Regions from separate parts of the Ancylobacter novellus DSM 506 genome, predicted to be linked through region 1. Evidence: predicted binding sites of a transcription regulator. Region 1 holds the regulator's gene; each other region holds the start of a gene.
What was found. The regulator PhoB, encoded in region 1, activates phosphate uptake and scavenging genes when phosphate is short. The targets are predictions, from matches to a motif close to TGTCATNNANCTGTCAT.

Region 1 (3,274 bases):
GGGTGGGCGTGATAGTTTCCGGGCATGTTCTTCGACCTGCCCGATCACTCCACGCTCTACCAGGCCCTGCTCGACCGCGACGAGGCCTATGAGGGGCGCGCCTATGTCTGCGTCGCCTCGACCGGCGTGTTCTGCCGGCTGACCTGCCCGGCGAGGAAACCGCTCGCCGCGAACTGCACCTTCCACGCCACCATCGGCGCCTGCATCGAGGCGGGCTTCCGGCCCTGCAAGCGCTGCCATCCCTTGCAGCCGGCGGCCAGCGCCGACCCGACGATCGGCCGGCTGCTGGCGGCGCTCGATGCCCGCCCGCATTATCGCTGGGGCGAGGACGACATCGCCCGCATGGGGCTCGACCTCTCCACCGTGCGCCGCGCCTTCAAGCGACAATACGGCATGACCTTCCTGGAGATGGCGCGGCACCGGCGGCTGCGCGAAGGCTTCGAGACGCTGTCGGAGGGCGGCACGGTGATCGCCGCGCAGCAGGATGCCGGATTCCAGTCGGCAAGCGCCTTCCGGGCGGCCTTCGCGCGGGTGATCGGCTGCGCGCCGGGCGAGCTTTCCACCAAGGGCATGCTGCTGGCGGACTGGATCGGCACGCCGCTCGGCGACATGATCGCGATCAGCAGTGCCTCGCATCTGCATCTGCTGGAATTCGTCGAGCGCAAGGCGTTGCCCACCGAGGTCGCGCGGCTGCGGGCGCGCGCCAAGGGCGATCTCGGCATCGGCAGCTACGCCCCGACCGAGCAGATACGCGCCGAGCTGGCGGATTTCTTTGCCGGCAAATCAGCTCAGTTCCGCACGCCGCTGGCGCTCGACGGCAGCGCCTTCACCCGCGCGGTCTGGGCCGAATTGCAGCAGATACCGGCGGGCGACACCCGCTCCTATGGCGAGATCGCCCGGCGCATCGGCCAGCCCTCGGCGGTCAGGGCGGTGGCGCGGGCCAACGGCGCCAACCAGCTCGCCCTGATCATCCCCTGCCACCGCGTCATCGGCGCCGACGGCGCGCTCACCGGCTATGGCGGCGGCCTCTGGCGCAAGCAGCGGCTGCTGGAGATCGAGCAGCAATATCGGGAGAACGGGGGCGGGGTGGCGGCGGCGGGCTGATCCTGCGCCGAACCCTTCCACTTTCCCTCATCCCCGGGTCAAGCCCGGGGATGAGGGTGGGGTTAGTCGTCATCCCGGCCGGAGGCGGCTTCGCCAACGCGACGTCATGGCCGGACTTGATCCGGCCATCCACGTCTTTCCGCCTGCACCCGGTCCCAAGGCGTGGATGCCCGGCACAAGGCCGGGCATGACGGCGCGCTAGGGTATGGCGGCCCATACACTGTCGCAGGGAGGGCGGAGCGCCCCTCAATGCGCGCGGGCGAACATCTCGTTGAACGAGTAGCCGGAGCCGCGCACGGTGCGGATCGGGTCGGGCTGGCGCGGGCGGTTGAGCGCCTTGCGCAGGCGGCCGACATGCACGTCGACCGTGCGCTCGTCGATATAGACGTCCTGGCCCCACACGCCGTCGAGCAGTTGCTCGCGCGAATAGACCCGGCCCGGCGACTGCATGAGGAATTCCAAGAGCCGGAATTCGGTCGGCCCGAGATGCAGTTCGCGCCCGGCGCGGTGCACCCGCTTGGTCTCGCGGTCGAGCTCGATGTCGCCGGCGCGCAGCAGCGTCGAGATGTGCTCGGGCTTGGCCCGGCGCAGCAGCGCGCGCACCCGCGCCACCAGTTCGGGCACCGAGAAGGGCTTCACCACATAGTCGTCGGCGCCGGTGGCGAGGCCGCGCACGCGCTCGGTCTCCTCGCCGCGGGCGGTGAGCATGAGGATCGGCATGCGCTCGGTCTCGGGCCGGGCCCGCAGCCGCCGGCACAATTCGATGCCGGAGAGGCCGGGCAGCATCCAGTCGAGGATCAGGAGGTCCGGCACGCTCTCGCGCAGCCGGGTCTCCGCCTCGTCGCCGCGGCCGACGCTGTCGACCGCATAGCCTTCGGATTCGAGGTTGTAGCGCAGGAGGAGGGTGAGGGGCTCCTCATCCTCCACGATCAGAATGTTGGTCGGCATCGTCGCGTTCCCGCTCGTTCGCGGCTCAGGCCAGGAACGCCACGCTGGTCAGGCTGCTGGTGTCCTGCTTGGGCCGTTCCTCGGTGAGGAGCTGCCCGGTGACGAGATAGTGCACGGTCTCGGCGATGTTGGTGGCATGGTCGCCGATGCGCTCGATGTTCTTGGCGCAGAACAGGAGATGCGTGCACAGCGAGATGTTGCGCGGGTCCTCCATCATGTAGGTGAGGAGCTCGCGGAACAGCGAGGTGTAGAGCACGTCGACCTCGCCGTCGCGCTGCCAGACTTCCAGCGCCTTGGCCTCGTCGCGGCTGGCATAGGAATCCAGTACCATCTTCAGCTGCTCGAGCACGATGCCCGACATGTGCTCGACGCCGCGCACCAGCTTCTGCGGGTGGAACTCGCCGGTCAGCGCCAGCACGCGCTTGGCGGTGTTCTTGGCGAGGTCGCCGATGCGCTCGAGGTCGTTGGCGATGCGCATGGCGGCGACGATCTCGCGCAGGTCGCCGGCGAGCGGCTGGCGGCGGGCGATGGTGAGCACCGCCTTCTCCTCGATCTCCCGCTGCAGCAGGTCGATCGGGCCGTCGAGCACGATCACCTTCTGGGCCAGCTCGGCGTCGCGCTTGACCAGCGCCTGGACGGAGTCGGCGACGAGACGCTCGGACTGCCCGCCCATCTCGACCACGCGGCGGCCGATTTCCTTGAGGTCGGTGTCGAACGACGAGACGATATGTTCGGTCATGGGTCTGGCCTCTCTCGTCGCCGGCTCAGCCGAAGCGGCCGGTGATGTAGTCGCGGGTGCGGGCTTCGCGGGGATTGGTGAAGATCTCGTTGGAGGGACCCGCCTCGATCAGCTCCCCGAGATAGAAGAAGGAGGTGATGTCGGCGCAGCGGGCCGCTTGCTGCATGTTGTGGGTCACGATGACGATGGTGAATTCCTGCTTCAGCTCGTCGATCAGGTCCTCGATCTTCGAGGTCGAGATCGGGTCGAGCGCCGAGGTCGGCTCGTCGAGCAGGATCACTTCCGGGCGCACCGCGATGGTGCGGGCGATGCACAGGCGCTGCTGCTGGCCGCCGGACATGCCGAGCGCCGAGGTGTGCAGGCGGTCCTTGGTCTCTTCCCAGATGGCGGCCTTGCGCAGGCACCACTCGACGCGCTCGTCCATCGCCGCCTTGCCGAGGCTCTCGTGCAGCTTCACGCCGAAGGCGATGTTGTCGTAGATCG
Region 2 (3,274 bases), 1.8 Mb from region 1:
ACAGGCGCGCAAATTCGCCTCTGCTGTGGGCGACGATTTCACCCGCGATCGGCGTCGCGCCAGATTCCCGGGCACTGCCCAGATGGTCCGAGAGGACACGGATCGGGCGCATCATGCGAGCGACGAGCACCCAACCGGCGGCGGCCAGCAGGAAGGTGAGCAGGCCATTGGTCGCCGCCAGTGTCAGGATCACACCGCGACGCTCGCTTGCCAGATGGCTGGTATCGAAGCTGGCGAAGATCGTGCCGACCTCGCGGCCGGGATAGGCGAGTGTCCGCATGGCATAGGCGCGATCCCCGCCGATATCGAACCAGAAGGGCTGTGCGTGTGTCTGGTCAAGAACCACGCGTGGCACGGGGGACCCGATAGGAAACCGGCGCGGGTCGGAGGCTGCAATCACGCGCTCGTCGGCATTCGCGACGATGGTCTCCGCCGGATTGACGCTCTTGTTCAGCGCTTGCGCCCGTTCGATGGCGTCGAAGACTTCCCAGACATCATCGCGGAGGATCGAGGGAGCCGCCGCCGAGGAGAGACCGTCGAGATAGCTTTGTGCCAGGTCGCGCAGGTGCCGTTGCTGGGATTCATCGAGATGCGTCAGCACTCGTTCCGAGAGCACGACACCGACCAGGATCATCAGCGCGGCGACGGCCAGCGGGACCTTGACGGTTATCGGCCAGCTGGTTGGATGGAGCCAGCCAATCATCGCTAGCCTGCCGATGCAACGAGTGCCGCCTTCGCGGCGATTGGGCCGAACAGCTCCGGTCCCCGGCTCACGAAACCATCAAGGCGCAACATGGCGAGCACGGCACGTCCGTCCTCGTCTTCCATCATGTGCAGCAGCGCCTTCGACAACAGGGCGAGACGTGCCGGGTCGACCGGATTGCGAGGCGCGGCGATTGGGGGGAAGCCGAGCCATTCCGAGCGCCACATCACGCGCGTGCGCGCCGCCAGCGCGGGTTCCATCGCGGCCACGACCTCGTAGACATAGCCATCGACGGAACCGGACGCGGCCAGCCCGGAGGCCACGGCCCGGATAACGTTCCGGTGCCCGTAGGTGAAGAACGTCCGGGCAAAAAACCTTTCCGGAGTTTCTCGCATCTCGGCCAAGGCGGCGCGGGTAACGAGGAAGCCGGAGTTGGAGTCCGGGTCGGAAAAGGCGTGGGTGTCGCCCCGCAAGTCTCCGAGATCGTCGCCGTCACGATCTGCGTCGACGATCAAATAGGACTGATAGAGCGGCCGACCCCGCCATTCCGGAATGGCAACGAGCTGGAGCTCGCTCTCATGCATGACGTATGGATAGCCACAGATCCACGCCGCGTCGATCTGTCTCGAAATAAGGAGAGCTACTATTTCCTGATAAGTGCGTCGCGTGAGCAGCGTCACCGGGAAGCCAGTCGCGCGAGATAAATAAAGTTGAAGTCGGCCGAGCAGTTCTAAGTCGGATGTCAGGAAAACAGGCGTCAGCCCGAAGCGAAGTTCTTCGACGTTCGCAGACGAATAGCTTTCAGGAGCCATGAAGCAAGCGGTCGTGGCCGCGATCTGTTTCAGAAACAGGCGGCGGCTCACCGTCGTATCGGCGCTCCCCAACATGGCGTTTCCCGTTTTTAGTTCTTCTTTTTCCAGAGACGTTACCCTGTTTCCTTTGGGACGGAAATGCGGACCATCATCACGATGGCGACCACCCAGGAGCCGGGCCCGCAAAAGACGTCACCTAACTGTCATTCAAGCCTGTTACGGCGCACCCATCCCATTGAGATCGGGCGAAGACCAAACCGATAGGAGAGCGGGCGACATGCGAGTCGGCATTAGCGGCATGGGACGGATCGGGCGCCTGGCGCTGCGTGCAGCGATGGGAGCCGCCGAACGTCCGGGAAGCGACCCGCGTGCCGACAACACGCTCGATGTCGTCCACTTCAACGAGATCAAGGGCGGCTCGGCGGCGACCGCGCATTTGCTTGAGTTCGATAGCGTTCAGGGCCGTTGGCGGGCCGACATTGCCGCGACCGGCGATGATGCGGTCACGATAGAGGGAAAGCGCATCTCCTTCTCCGCGCTCGGTGCACCGGCCGAGATTCCTTGGGGCGACCTCGGCGTCGACATCGTGCTGGAATGCACCGGCAAGTTCCTCAACCCGGACGTCCTGCAGGGGCACCTGGATCGTGGCGCCAAGCGCGTCATCGTGGCCGCGCCGGTCAAGGACCCATCGGTCCTGAACGTCGTCGTCGGCGTCAACGAGCACCTTTACGATCCGGCGTCCCATCCGATCGTCACGGCGGCCTCGTGCACCACCAATTGCCTCGCTCCCGTGGTCAAGGTCGTGCATGAGGCCATCGGCATCCGCCACGGCCAGATCACCACCATCCATGACCCGACCAACACCAATGTCGTGGTGGATGCGCCGCACCGCGACCTCCGCCGTGCCCGCTCGGCCATGCTCTCGCTCCAGCCCACGACCACCGGCAGTGCTACCGCGATCGCGCTGATCTATCCGGAATTGAAGGGCAAGCTGAACGGCCACGCGGTTCGTGCCCCCGTGCTGAACGCCTCGCTCACCGACGCGGTGTTCGAGATGCAGCGGCCGACCACGGCGGAAGAGGTCAATGAGCTGTTCCGCGCCGCGGCGGAAGGGCCGCTTGCGGGCATCCTCGGCTTCGAGCCGCGGCCGCTGGTGTCGGCCGACTACGCTCGCGACACTCGTTCCTCGGTGGTGGACGGCCTCTCCACCCTGGTGACCGACGAGACCCTGCTCAAGGTCTATGCCTGGTACGACAACGAGATGGGCTATGCCTGCCGCATGGTCGATCTCGCCTGCCATCTGCAAAAAGTCGGGATCTGATCATGTCGGCAGCATCGGCGAGTGGACTGCGCAACTACGCGATCGTGACGGCTGCCTATTGGGGCTTCACCCTCACGGACGGCGCCCTGCGCATGCTGGTGCTGTTCACCTTCTTTCAGCTCGGCTATTCGCCCTTCACGCTCGCCTTCCTGTTCCTCCTGTACGAGGCCGCGGGCATCGGCGCGAACTTCATCGGCGGGTGGCTGGCGGCGCGCTTCGGCATCACGCGCATGCTGATGGTGGGGCTGTCGACGCAGATTTTCGGCTTCCTGCTGCTTTCGGCCGTCTCCCCGGAATGGGGGAGTGCCCTGCTGGTCGTATGGGTCGTTGTCGCGCAGGGCGTGTGTGGCGTCGCCAAGGACCTGACCAAGACCGCGTCCAAGTCCGCAATCAAGATCACGGAAGCCCAGGCCACGGGCGGCGGCGACGGCCGCCTGT
Region 3 (3,274 bases), 320 kb from region 1:
ATGGCCATGGCCGACTTGTCGACCATGGGGTGGTTCGCCAGCGCGTCATAGGCGGCCACCGCGTCGTGCAGGTTCTGGCGCGGCGTCACCTGCATGCGCATCGCCTCGGTGGCGGCATGGCCGCGCAGGTCGAAGGTCAGGCAGACGCAGCCGAGCGTGGCGATCTCGCGAGCCCGCTTGAGGTCGCTCTGCTGGCTGCCGGTCCAGCCGTGAAGGAAGAGGATGCCGGGAACCCCGGTGCGGGGGACGGCGAAGGTGCCGTCTATGTGGTCGTCATCGACGCTGATGCAGATGGAATCACAATGCACGGTGCCGGGCCTCGATCCTCGCATATTTGGTCAGCGGCCCGACCTCGGGGTCGTCGCCGGTGAAATAGACGAAGCCGTCCGCCGGCGGCTCCGGGCGGTCGCCATAGACTTCGACGCAGGCGGCGCGGACGCTGGCGAGCGTCGGGTCCTCGGCGAGGGCTTCGAAGGCGGCGATCTCCGCGCCGCTGGCGCCGCCGATGCGCCAGGACTGCTCGAGCACGCCGGTCTTGCGCATGCCGGCGGCATCCTGGCCGCAGATGACGTCGTAATTGCGCCGCGAGGCGATCAGGCCGGGGAAGTGTAGGAGCGCCGCATTGTCATAGGCGAGGGCGCAGCGCACCGCCGCGTGCGTGTCCTCGTCGAGGGGCAGCGCCAGCAGCCGGTCGAGCTCGCCCGGCATGACGGTGAGCGTCGAGCCGCCATAGGCGGCGCGGCCGGAATTGTCGATGGTGGCGCTCTGGAAGCCGTAATAGGACAGTACCGTGTCGCCGATGCGCACCCGGCCGATGCTGTAGACGACGTTCTCCGTGAGGTCCTGCTCCAGCACCAGCCCGCAGCGATCGAGCCGCTCCTGGTCGAGGCGGTCGAGCGCGGCGTCGAGCGCGTCGACGTCTGCGACCGCGTCCTGCTGGAGACCTCCATCGGCCCAGGCGGGCTTCAGCCGCACCGGCCCGGCCTCGATGAGCCGGCGGCCGGCCGCGTGCGCGCTTCTCAAGTCGAAGGCGGAGAAGCCGTCCAGCACGACGTGGCGCACGGCGCTCGCGAAGCCGGGCGAATAGCCGGCCGGCGCGTGCGCTTGCCTGCCGACCAGCCCATGGGTGATCGCCTTGCCGGCCTGCACCGTATAGGGCACCAGCCCGCCGAACAGGTCGAATTCGCTCTCTATGCCGAAGAGGGCCGCCTCCTCGCCGCCGATCAGCGTGGCCGTCGGCACGGCGTAATAGCGGGCGCCGGGGATCGGCGCCTCGTGGATGCCGAGGAACAGGCTGCCGCGCAGCCGGGCGATGCGCTCGGCCAGCGCGGCGGTGGTGCGCAGCCTGTGCCCGGCCGGGTCGCCGCCCTGCGGCAGCAGCACGACGGGGGCGGGCATCGCCGCGGCCGCGCCGGGAATTCCCGTCTCGTTCGCCGATAGGCGGTTCGGCATGCGACGCTCCCTGGCTGATCTTCTCGGCAGGCTAACCGTCCGGGCGGGCGGGGAGTTCCCCTATGGAGGGCGCCGGCATCCGCCGCTGTCACCAAAGCGCAATATGCTTCGCCTTACCTCGCAGCATCGCAGGAGGCTGGAAGATGACGAAACCCCAAGACGACACCGAAACCCGCGGTTGGCTGGACATCGAGCTCGAAGACGACATGGACGAGGAGCTCGAGCAGGAGGTCGACGACGCGCGCGTGCCGCCCGAGCTGCGCGCGCTGCTCGCCGAGCGCACCAAGAGCACCATCGACCGCCACACTTATTTCAACGAGCTGCTGCGCCTGCAGGGCGAATTGGTGAAGCTGCAGGACTGGGTGCGCTACAAGGGGCTGAAGCTCGTCGTCCTGTTCGAGGGCCGCGACAGCGCCGGCAAGGGCGGCGCCATCAAGCGCATCGCCCAGCGGGTCAACCCGCGCACCTGCCGGGTGGTGGCGCTGCCCGCGCCTTCCGACCGCGAGAAGACCCAGTGGTACTTCCAGTGCTACGTGCCGCATCTGCCGGCCGCCGGCGAGATCGTGCTGTTCGACCGCTCCTGGTACAACCGCGCCGGCGTCGAGCGGGTGATGGGCTTCGCGAACGAGGGGCAGGTCGAGGACTTCTTCCGCGACGTGCCGGAATTCGAGCGCATGCTGGTGCGCTCCGGCGTCGTGCTGGTGAAGTACTGGTTCTCCATCACCGACGAGGAGCAGCAGCTGCGCTTCCTCATGCGCATCTTCGACCCGATCAAGCAGTGGAAGCTCTCGCCCATGGACCTGCAGTCCCGCGTGCGCTGGGAGCAGTACACCAAGGCCAAGGAAGAGATGTTCGAGCGCACCAGCATTCCCGAGGCGCCCTGGCACATCGTGGAAGGCAACGACAAGAAGCGGGCGCGGCTGAACCTGATCTCGCATTTGCTGTCGGTCATCCCCTATGAGGAGGTGCCGCACGAGGAGATCACGCTGCCGGAGCGCGTGTTCGACCCCAATTACGAGCGCCGCACCTTGCCGGCCGAGCTCTACGTACCCCAGCGTTACTAACGGCAGCGCTATCGACTTTTGCGGGAGCGGTTTGGTCGTTCCCGCGCCCCCTAAGATAAGCCGGCAAATCAATTCGCCGCCGGCGTCATCGGAAAGCCTGACGCGGCCTGGAGGCGGCCCGGCCTTTGACACGGCTCGATGCCCCGACCGGCGCATATGCTAAGCATATAAATTGGAAGCGGCTTCGGCGGCGAACGCCAGCGCGGGGTAGACCCATGGTCTTCGCGGATCGGACGGAGGCCGGCCGCCGGCTGGCGGCGGCGCTCGAAAAATATGAGCCCTCCCATCCCGTCGTGCTGGCGCTGCCGCGCGGCGGCGTCCCGGTGGCGGCCGAGATCGCGCAGGCGCTCGGCGCGCCGCTCGATCTCCTGCTCGTGCGCAAGATCGGCCTGCCCTGGCAGCCCGAGCTCGCCATCGGCGCGGCGGTGGACGGCGCCGACCCGCTCATCGTGCGCAACGAGGCGATCATCGCCCATTCCGGGGTAAGCGAGGCCGAATTCCAGCGGGCGTGCCGCGAGGAGATGGCGGAGATCGAGCGCCGCAAGGCCCGCTATCTGCGCGGACGCGCCCGCGCGCCGCTGGCCGGGCGGGTGGTGATCGTCGTCGATGACGGCATCGCCACCGGCGCCACCATGAAGGCCGCCCTGCGGGCGATCCGCCAGCGCGGCCCTTCGAAGCTGGTGCTGGCGGTCCCCGTCGCCCCGGCCGACGCGCTCGCCGAATTGCGCCCCGAGGTCGACGAAATCGTCTGCCTCGAC
Region 4 (3,274 bases), 1.1 Mb from region 1:
CCATCCGATGTCGGAGGCGGACCAGTATACCTCGCCCGGCTCGACGCCGTAGAGCCCTTCCATCGACCAGCGCAGCGCCACCATGTAGCCGCCGGTGTCGCGCACCACGCCCTTGGGCTTACCGGTCGTGCCGGAGGTATAGAGGATGTAGAGCGGGTCGGTGTCCTCGACCGGTGTGCAGTCGGCGACGGTTCCGGTGGCGAGGGCCTCTTCCCGCGCGCGTCCCCAGTCGATGTCGCGGCCGGGCACGAGCTTGGCCTCGGCCTGCGGGCGCTGGAAGATCAGGCAGGTCTGCGGCTTGTGCTTCGCCATGGTCAGCGCCAGGTCGAGCAGCGGCTTGTATTGGACGATGCGGCTCGGCTCGATGCCGCAGGAGGCGGAGAGCACGACCTTGGGCTCGGCGTCGTCGATGCGGCTCGCCAGCTCCGCCGCCGCGAAGCCGCCGAACACCACCGAATGGATAGCGCCGATGCGCGCGCAGGCGAGCATGGCGAACACCGCTTCCGGGATCATAGGCATGTAGATTACGACGCGGTCGCCCTTCTCCACGCCGAGACTGCGCAACATGCCGGCGAGCGTCGCCACCTCGGTTTGCAGCTCGGCATAGGTGACGGTGCGCTTCGCGCCGGCCACCGGGCTGTCGTAGTAGATCGCCGGCTGCGGGCCGCGGCCGGCGGCGACATGGCGGTCGACGGCGTTGTGGCAGACATTGGTGACGCCGCCGGGGAACCAGCGGCCATAGACGCCGAGAGCGGGATCAAAGGCCCGGGCCGGCGGCTCGAACCAGTCGATGGCGCGGGCGGCTTCCAGCCAGAAGCCTTCCGGGTCGCGGATCGAACGCGCATGGATGGCAGGATAGCGGCTCTCGGCGGTCATCTCGGCGTCCCCTCGCGAAATCTTTCTTGTTGTGCGGAGATTCCGGCGGCGGTGCCTCGATTGCAAGAACGCTGAAATGCTTACGTCCTTCGTCGGGAGGCCCTGAAAGCACAAACCGCCGGCGTGGAAGCCGGCGGCCGAGTGTCGTCCCCGAATTGTGCTGGACGGCGAGGGCCGCAACCCCCGCCGGGCCTAGTGGAGCGTTGCTCCCTTAAGCCGGGCGATCTCGTCCTTCAAGTGAAGCTTGCGTCGCTTGAGGTCCGCGATACGCGAGTCGTTAGCGGCAGGTCGGGCGACCTCTTCCCGCAGTTCCTTCTCCAATGCCTGGTGGCGTCGTTCCAACTCCGCAACATGCGCCTGCATGGACATGGACAGCATCTCCCTGTCTTCCGGAATGAACGTCATCAGTCTGTCACGGGCTGGCTGGTCTGTCGACGAATCGATGCGCTGCGACGCAATAAGGTAGCCTGCGGTGGAGGCAGTTCCGGCGGCGGTTGCAGCGGGGCGCGCGGGCGGCGATACTGGGCCTCCGCCCCGCGATCGCCGGGGGCGAATCGGGTTTCGGGTCGAGCGTTTGACACAGATGATGGCGGATGAGGAACGCGAGCTCCGGGCTCTCCTCGAGCGCTTGCGGCAGGAACATCGCGATCTCGACGTGGCGATCGAAGCGCTGCAGGAAATGCCCGGCAGCGACCAGCTGCAACTGGCGCGCTTCAAGAAGCGCAAGCTGATGCTGAAGGACCGCATCGGCTTCATCGAAGACCAGATTTGCCCCGACATTATTGCTTGAAAACGCAAATGGCCGGGACGAGCCCGGCCATGACGTCTTCTCGGATCGAGCTTCGCTCAGAACTGCGTGAGCAGCACGTCGGCGTTGGTCTTGTCGGCCTTGCTCGGCACGTCCTCGACGTTGAGGATCAGCACCTCGCCGTCGTCGACCAGCATGGAATAGCGCTTGGAGCGGGTGCCGAGGCCGGCCGCCGAGGCGTCGAAATCCATGCCGATCGCCTTGGCGAAATCGGCGTTGCCGTCGGACAGGAACAGGATCTTGCCCTCGGCGTTCGACGCCTTCTCCCAGGCCGCCAGCACGAAGGGATCGTTCACCGCGGTCACCGCGATCACGCTCACGCCCTTGGCGAAGAGCTCATCGGCGCGGGCGATGAAGCTCGGCAGATGGTTCTTGTGGCAGGTGGGCGTGAAGGCGCCCGGCACGGCGAACAGGACGACCTTCTTGTTCTTGAAGATCTCCTCGGAGGACTTCGGCACCGGGCCGTCCGCGGTGGCGACGCGGAAGGTGGCGCTCGGCAGCTGGTCGCCGACCTTGATCGTCATGGAATGCTTCCTTTCATGCGCTGGACGGGGCATTGGGACGGTCCCGCCGCGGCGACGCGCGCGGATGCGCCCGCCCCGACCGGCGGGCCCGATCGCGAGGTAGCATAGCCATTTCCCGCGTGCCGGGAAGCGTCTTCAGTGCGTGGAAAGAGGGGCGTCCACCTCGACGGCGCGGTTGCCGTCGACCAGGGTGAAGCGCAGCTTGGTCGCCGCGATGTCGGCGCCCTTCGGCACCCCGTCGACCGGCAGCACGAAGACCGTGCGCCCGTCCGGCCCGGCCTCGCGGCTCGGCAGCGGCAGCGCCCAATCCTCGTTCGGCCCCTCGACGAAGAGGTCGGCCTTCTCGCCATTGGCCACCTGCGCCTCGATGCGGATGGAGTCGCCCTCCAGCACCGCCTTCTCGATGGCTGGTGCGCCCGGCGCGCCGATTTCGGTGTTGCGCGGGATGCTGGCGAGCGCCGCGGCGAGCGGGGCGGGGGAGGAACCGGCGCCCTCGGCCGGCACGTCGAGGCCGAGCGAGGCGGTGGCCGGCTGGCAGATCTTCTCGCACACGGCGAAGTCGAGGTTGAGCCTGAGCGCGACCGGCTTGCCGGCCTCCTTCGGCGTGACGCGGAAGGGTATCACCACGTCCTTCTTGTAGCCGATGGAGAAGGAGCCGCCATCGTCGAAGCGCACCGGCGCCGGCCAAAGGACGTCGACCGCGCCGACATTCTGCGAGCCCGACCAGTCGAAGCGCGGCGGCACGCCGCTGTCGCCCGGGTAGCGCCAATAGGTCTTCCAGCCGGGGGTGAGGCGGATCTCGATGCCGCCGGTGACCGTGCCGGCATCCGCCTCGCCGGCGAGCAGGCGTACTGCCGTGCCGCTCGGCGCTGACCAGCCGGACATCATCTCGGCACGCGCTCCCCCCACACCGAGGAGAGGCGTGGCGAGGGCGCAGAAGGTGACAAAGCGCAAGCCAGAAACCATGGCCATGGCGATAGCCTTTCCCCGCCCCCGGCGAAAGCGGCAGCGGGCGCACTTTCATGTGAGGCGGCATGGCCGGCCGTCACGCGGGGACGGCGGCGGG

Region 2: the regulator PhoB is predicted to act here: its motif matches at 1,706-1,722, upstream of SNOV_RS06455 (ArsJ-associated glyceraldehyde-3-phosphate dehydrogenase).
Region 3: the regulator PhoB is predicted to act here: its motif matches at 1,539-1,555, upstream of ppk2 (polyphosphate kinase 2).
Region 4: the regulator PhoB is predicted to act here: its motif matches at 1,276-1,292, upstream of SNOV_RS15285 (YdcH family protein).

What each region holds. Positions count from the first base shown of each region.
Region 1 covers NC_014217.1:4,274,819-4,278,092, reverse strand. Annotated here, with positions in the region: gene SNOV_RS20135 (bifunctional transcriptional activator/DNA repair enzyme AdaA) at 25-1,104, shown strand; gene phoB (phosphate regulon transcriptional regulator PhoB) at 1,351-2,052, opposite strand; gene phoU (phosphate signaling complex protein PhoU) at 2,078-2,791, opposite strand; gene pstB (phosphate ABC transporter ATP-binding protein PstB) at 2,817-3,274, opposite strand, start outside.
Region 2 covers NC_014217.1:1,340,025-1,343,298, forward strand. Annotated here, with positions in the region: gene SNOV_RS06445 (sensor histidine kinase) at 1-703, opposite strand, end outside; gene SNOV_RS06450 (substrate-binding domain-containing protein) at 706-1,590, opposite strand; gene SNOV_RS06455 (ArsJ-associated glyceraldehyde-3-phosphate dehydrogenase) at 1,793-2,836, shown strand; gene arsJ (organoarsenical effux MFS transporter ArsJ) at 2,839-3,274, shown strand, end outside.
Region 3 covers NC_014217.1:3,950,746-3,954,019, reverse strand. Annotated here, with positions in the region: gene SNOV_RS18615 (alpha/beta hydrolase family protein) at 1-308, opposite strand, end outside; gene SNOV_RS18610 (DUF3182 family protein) at 298-1,452, opposite strand; gene ppk2 (polyphosphate kinase 2) at 1,596-2,516, shown strand; gene SNOV_RS18600 (phosphoribosyltransferase) at 2,732-3,274, shown strand, end outside.
Region 4 covers NC_014217.1:3,219,862-3,223,135, reverse strand. Annotated here, with positions in the region: gene SNOV_RS15290 (propionyl-CoA synthetase) at 1-876, opposite strand, end outside; gene SNOV_RS15285 (YdcH family protein) at 1,069-1,245, opposite strand; gene SNOV_RS15280 (YdcH family protein) at 1,460-1,666, shown strand; gene SNOV_RS15275 (peroxiredoxin) at 1,723-2,208, opposite strand; gene SNOV_RS15270 (protein-disulfide reductase DsbD domain-containing protein) at 2,344-3,180, opposite strand.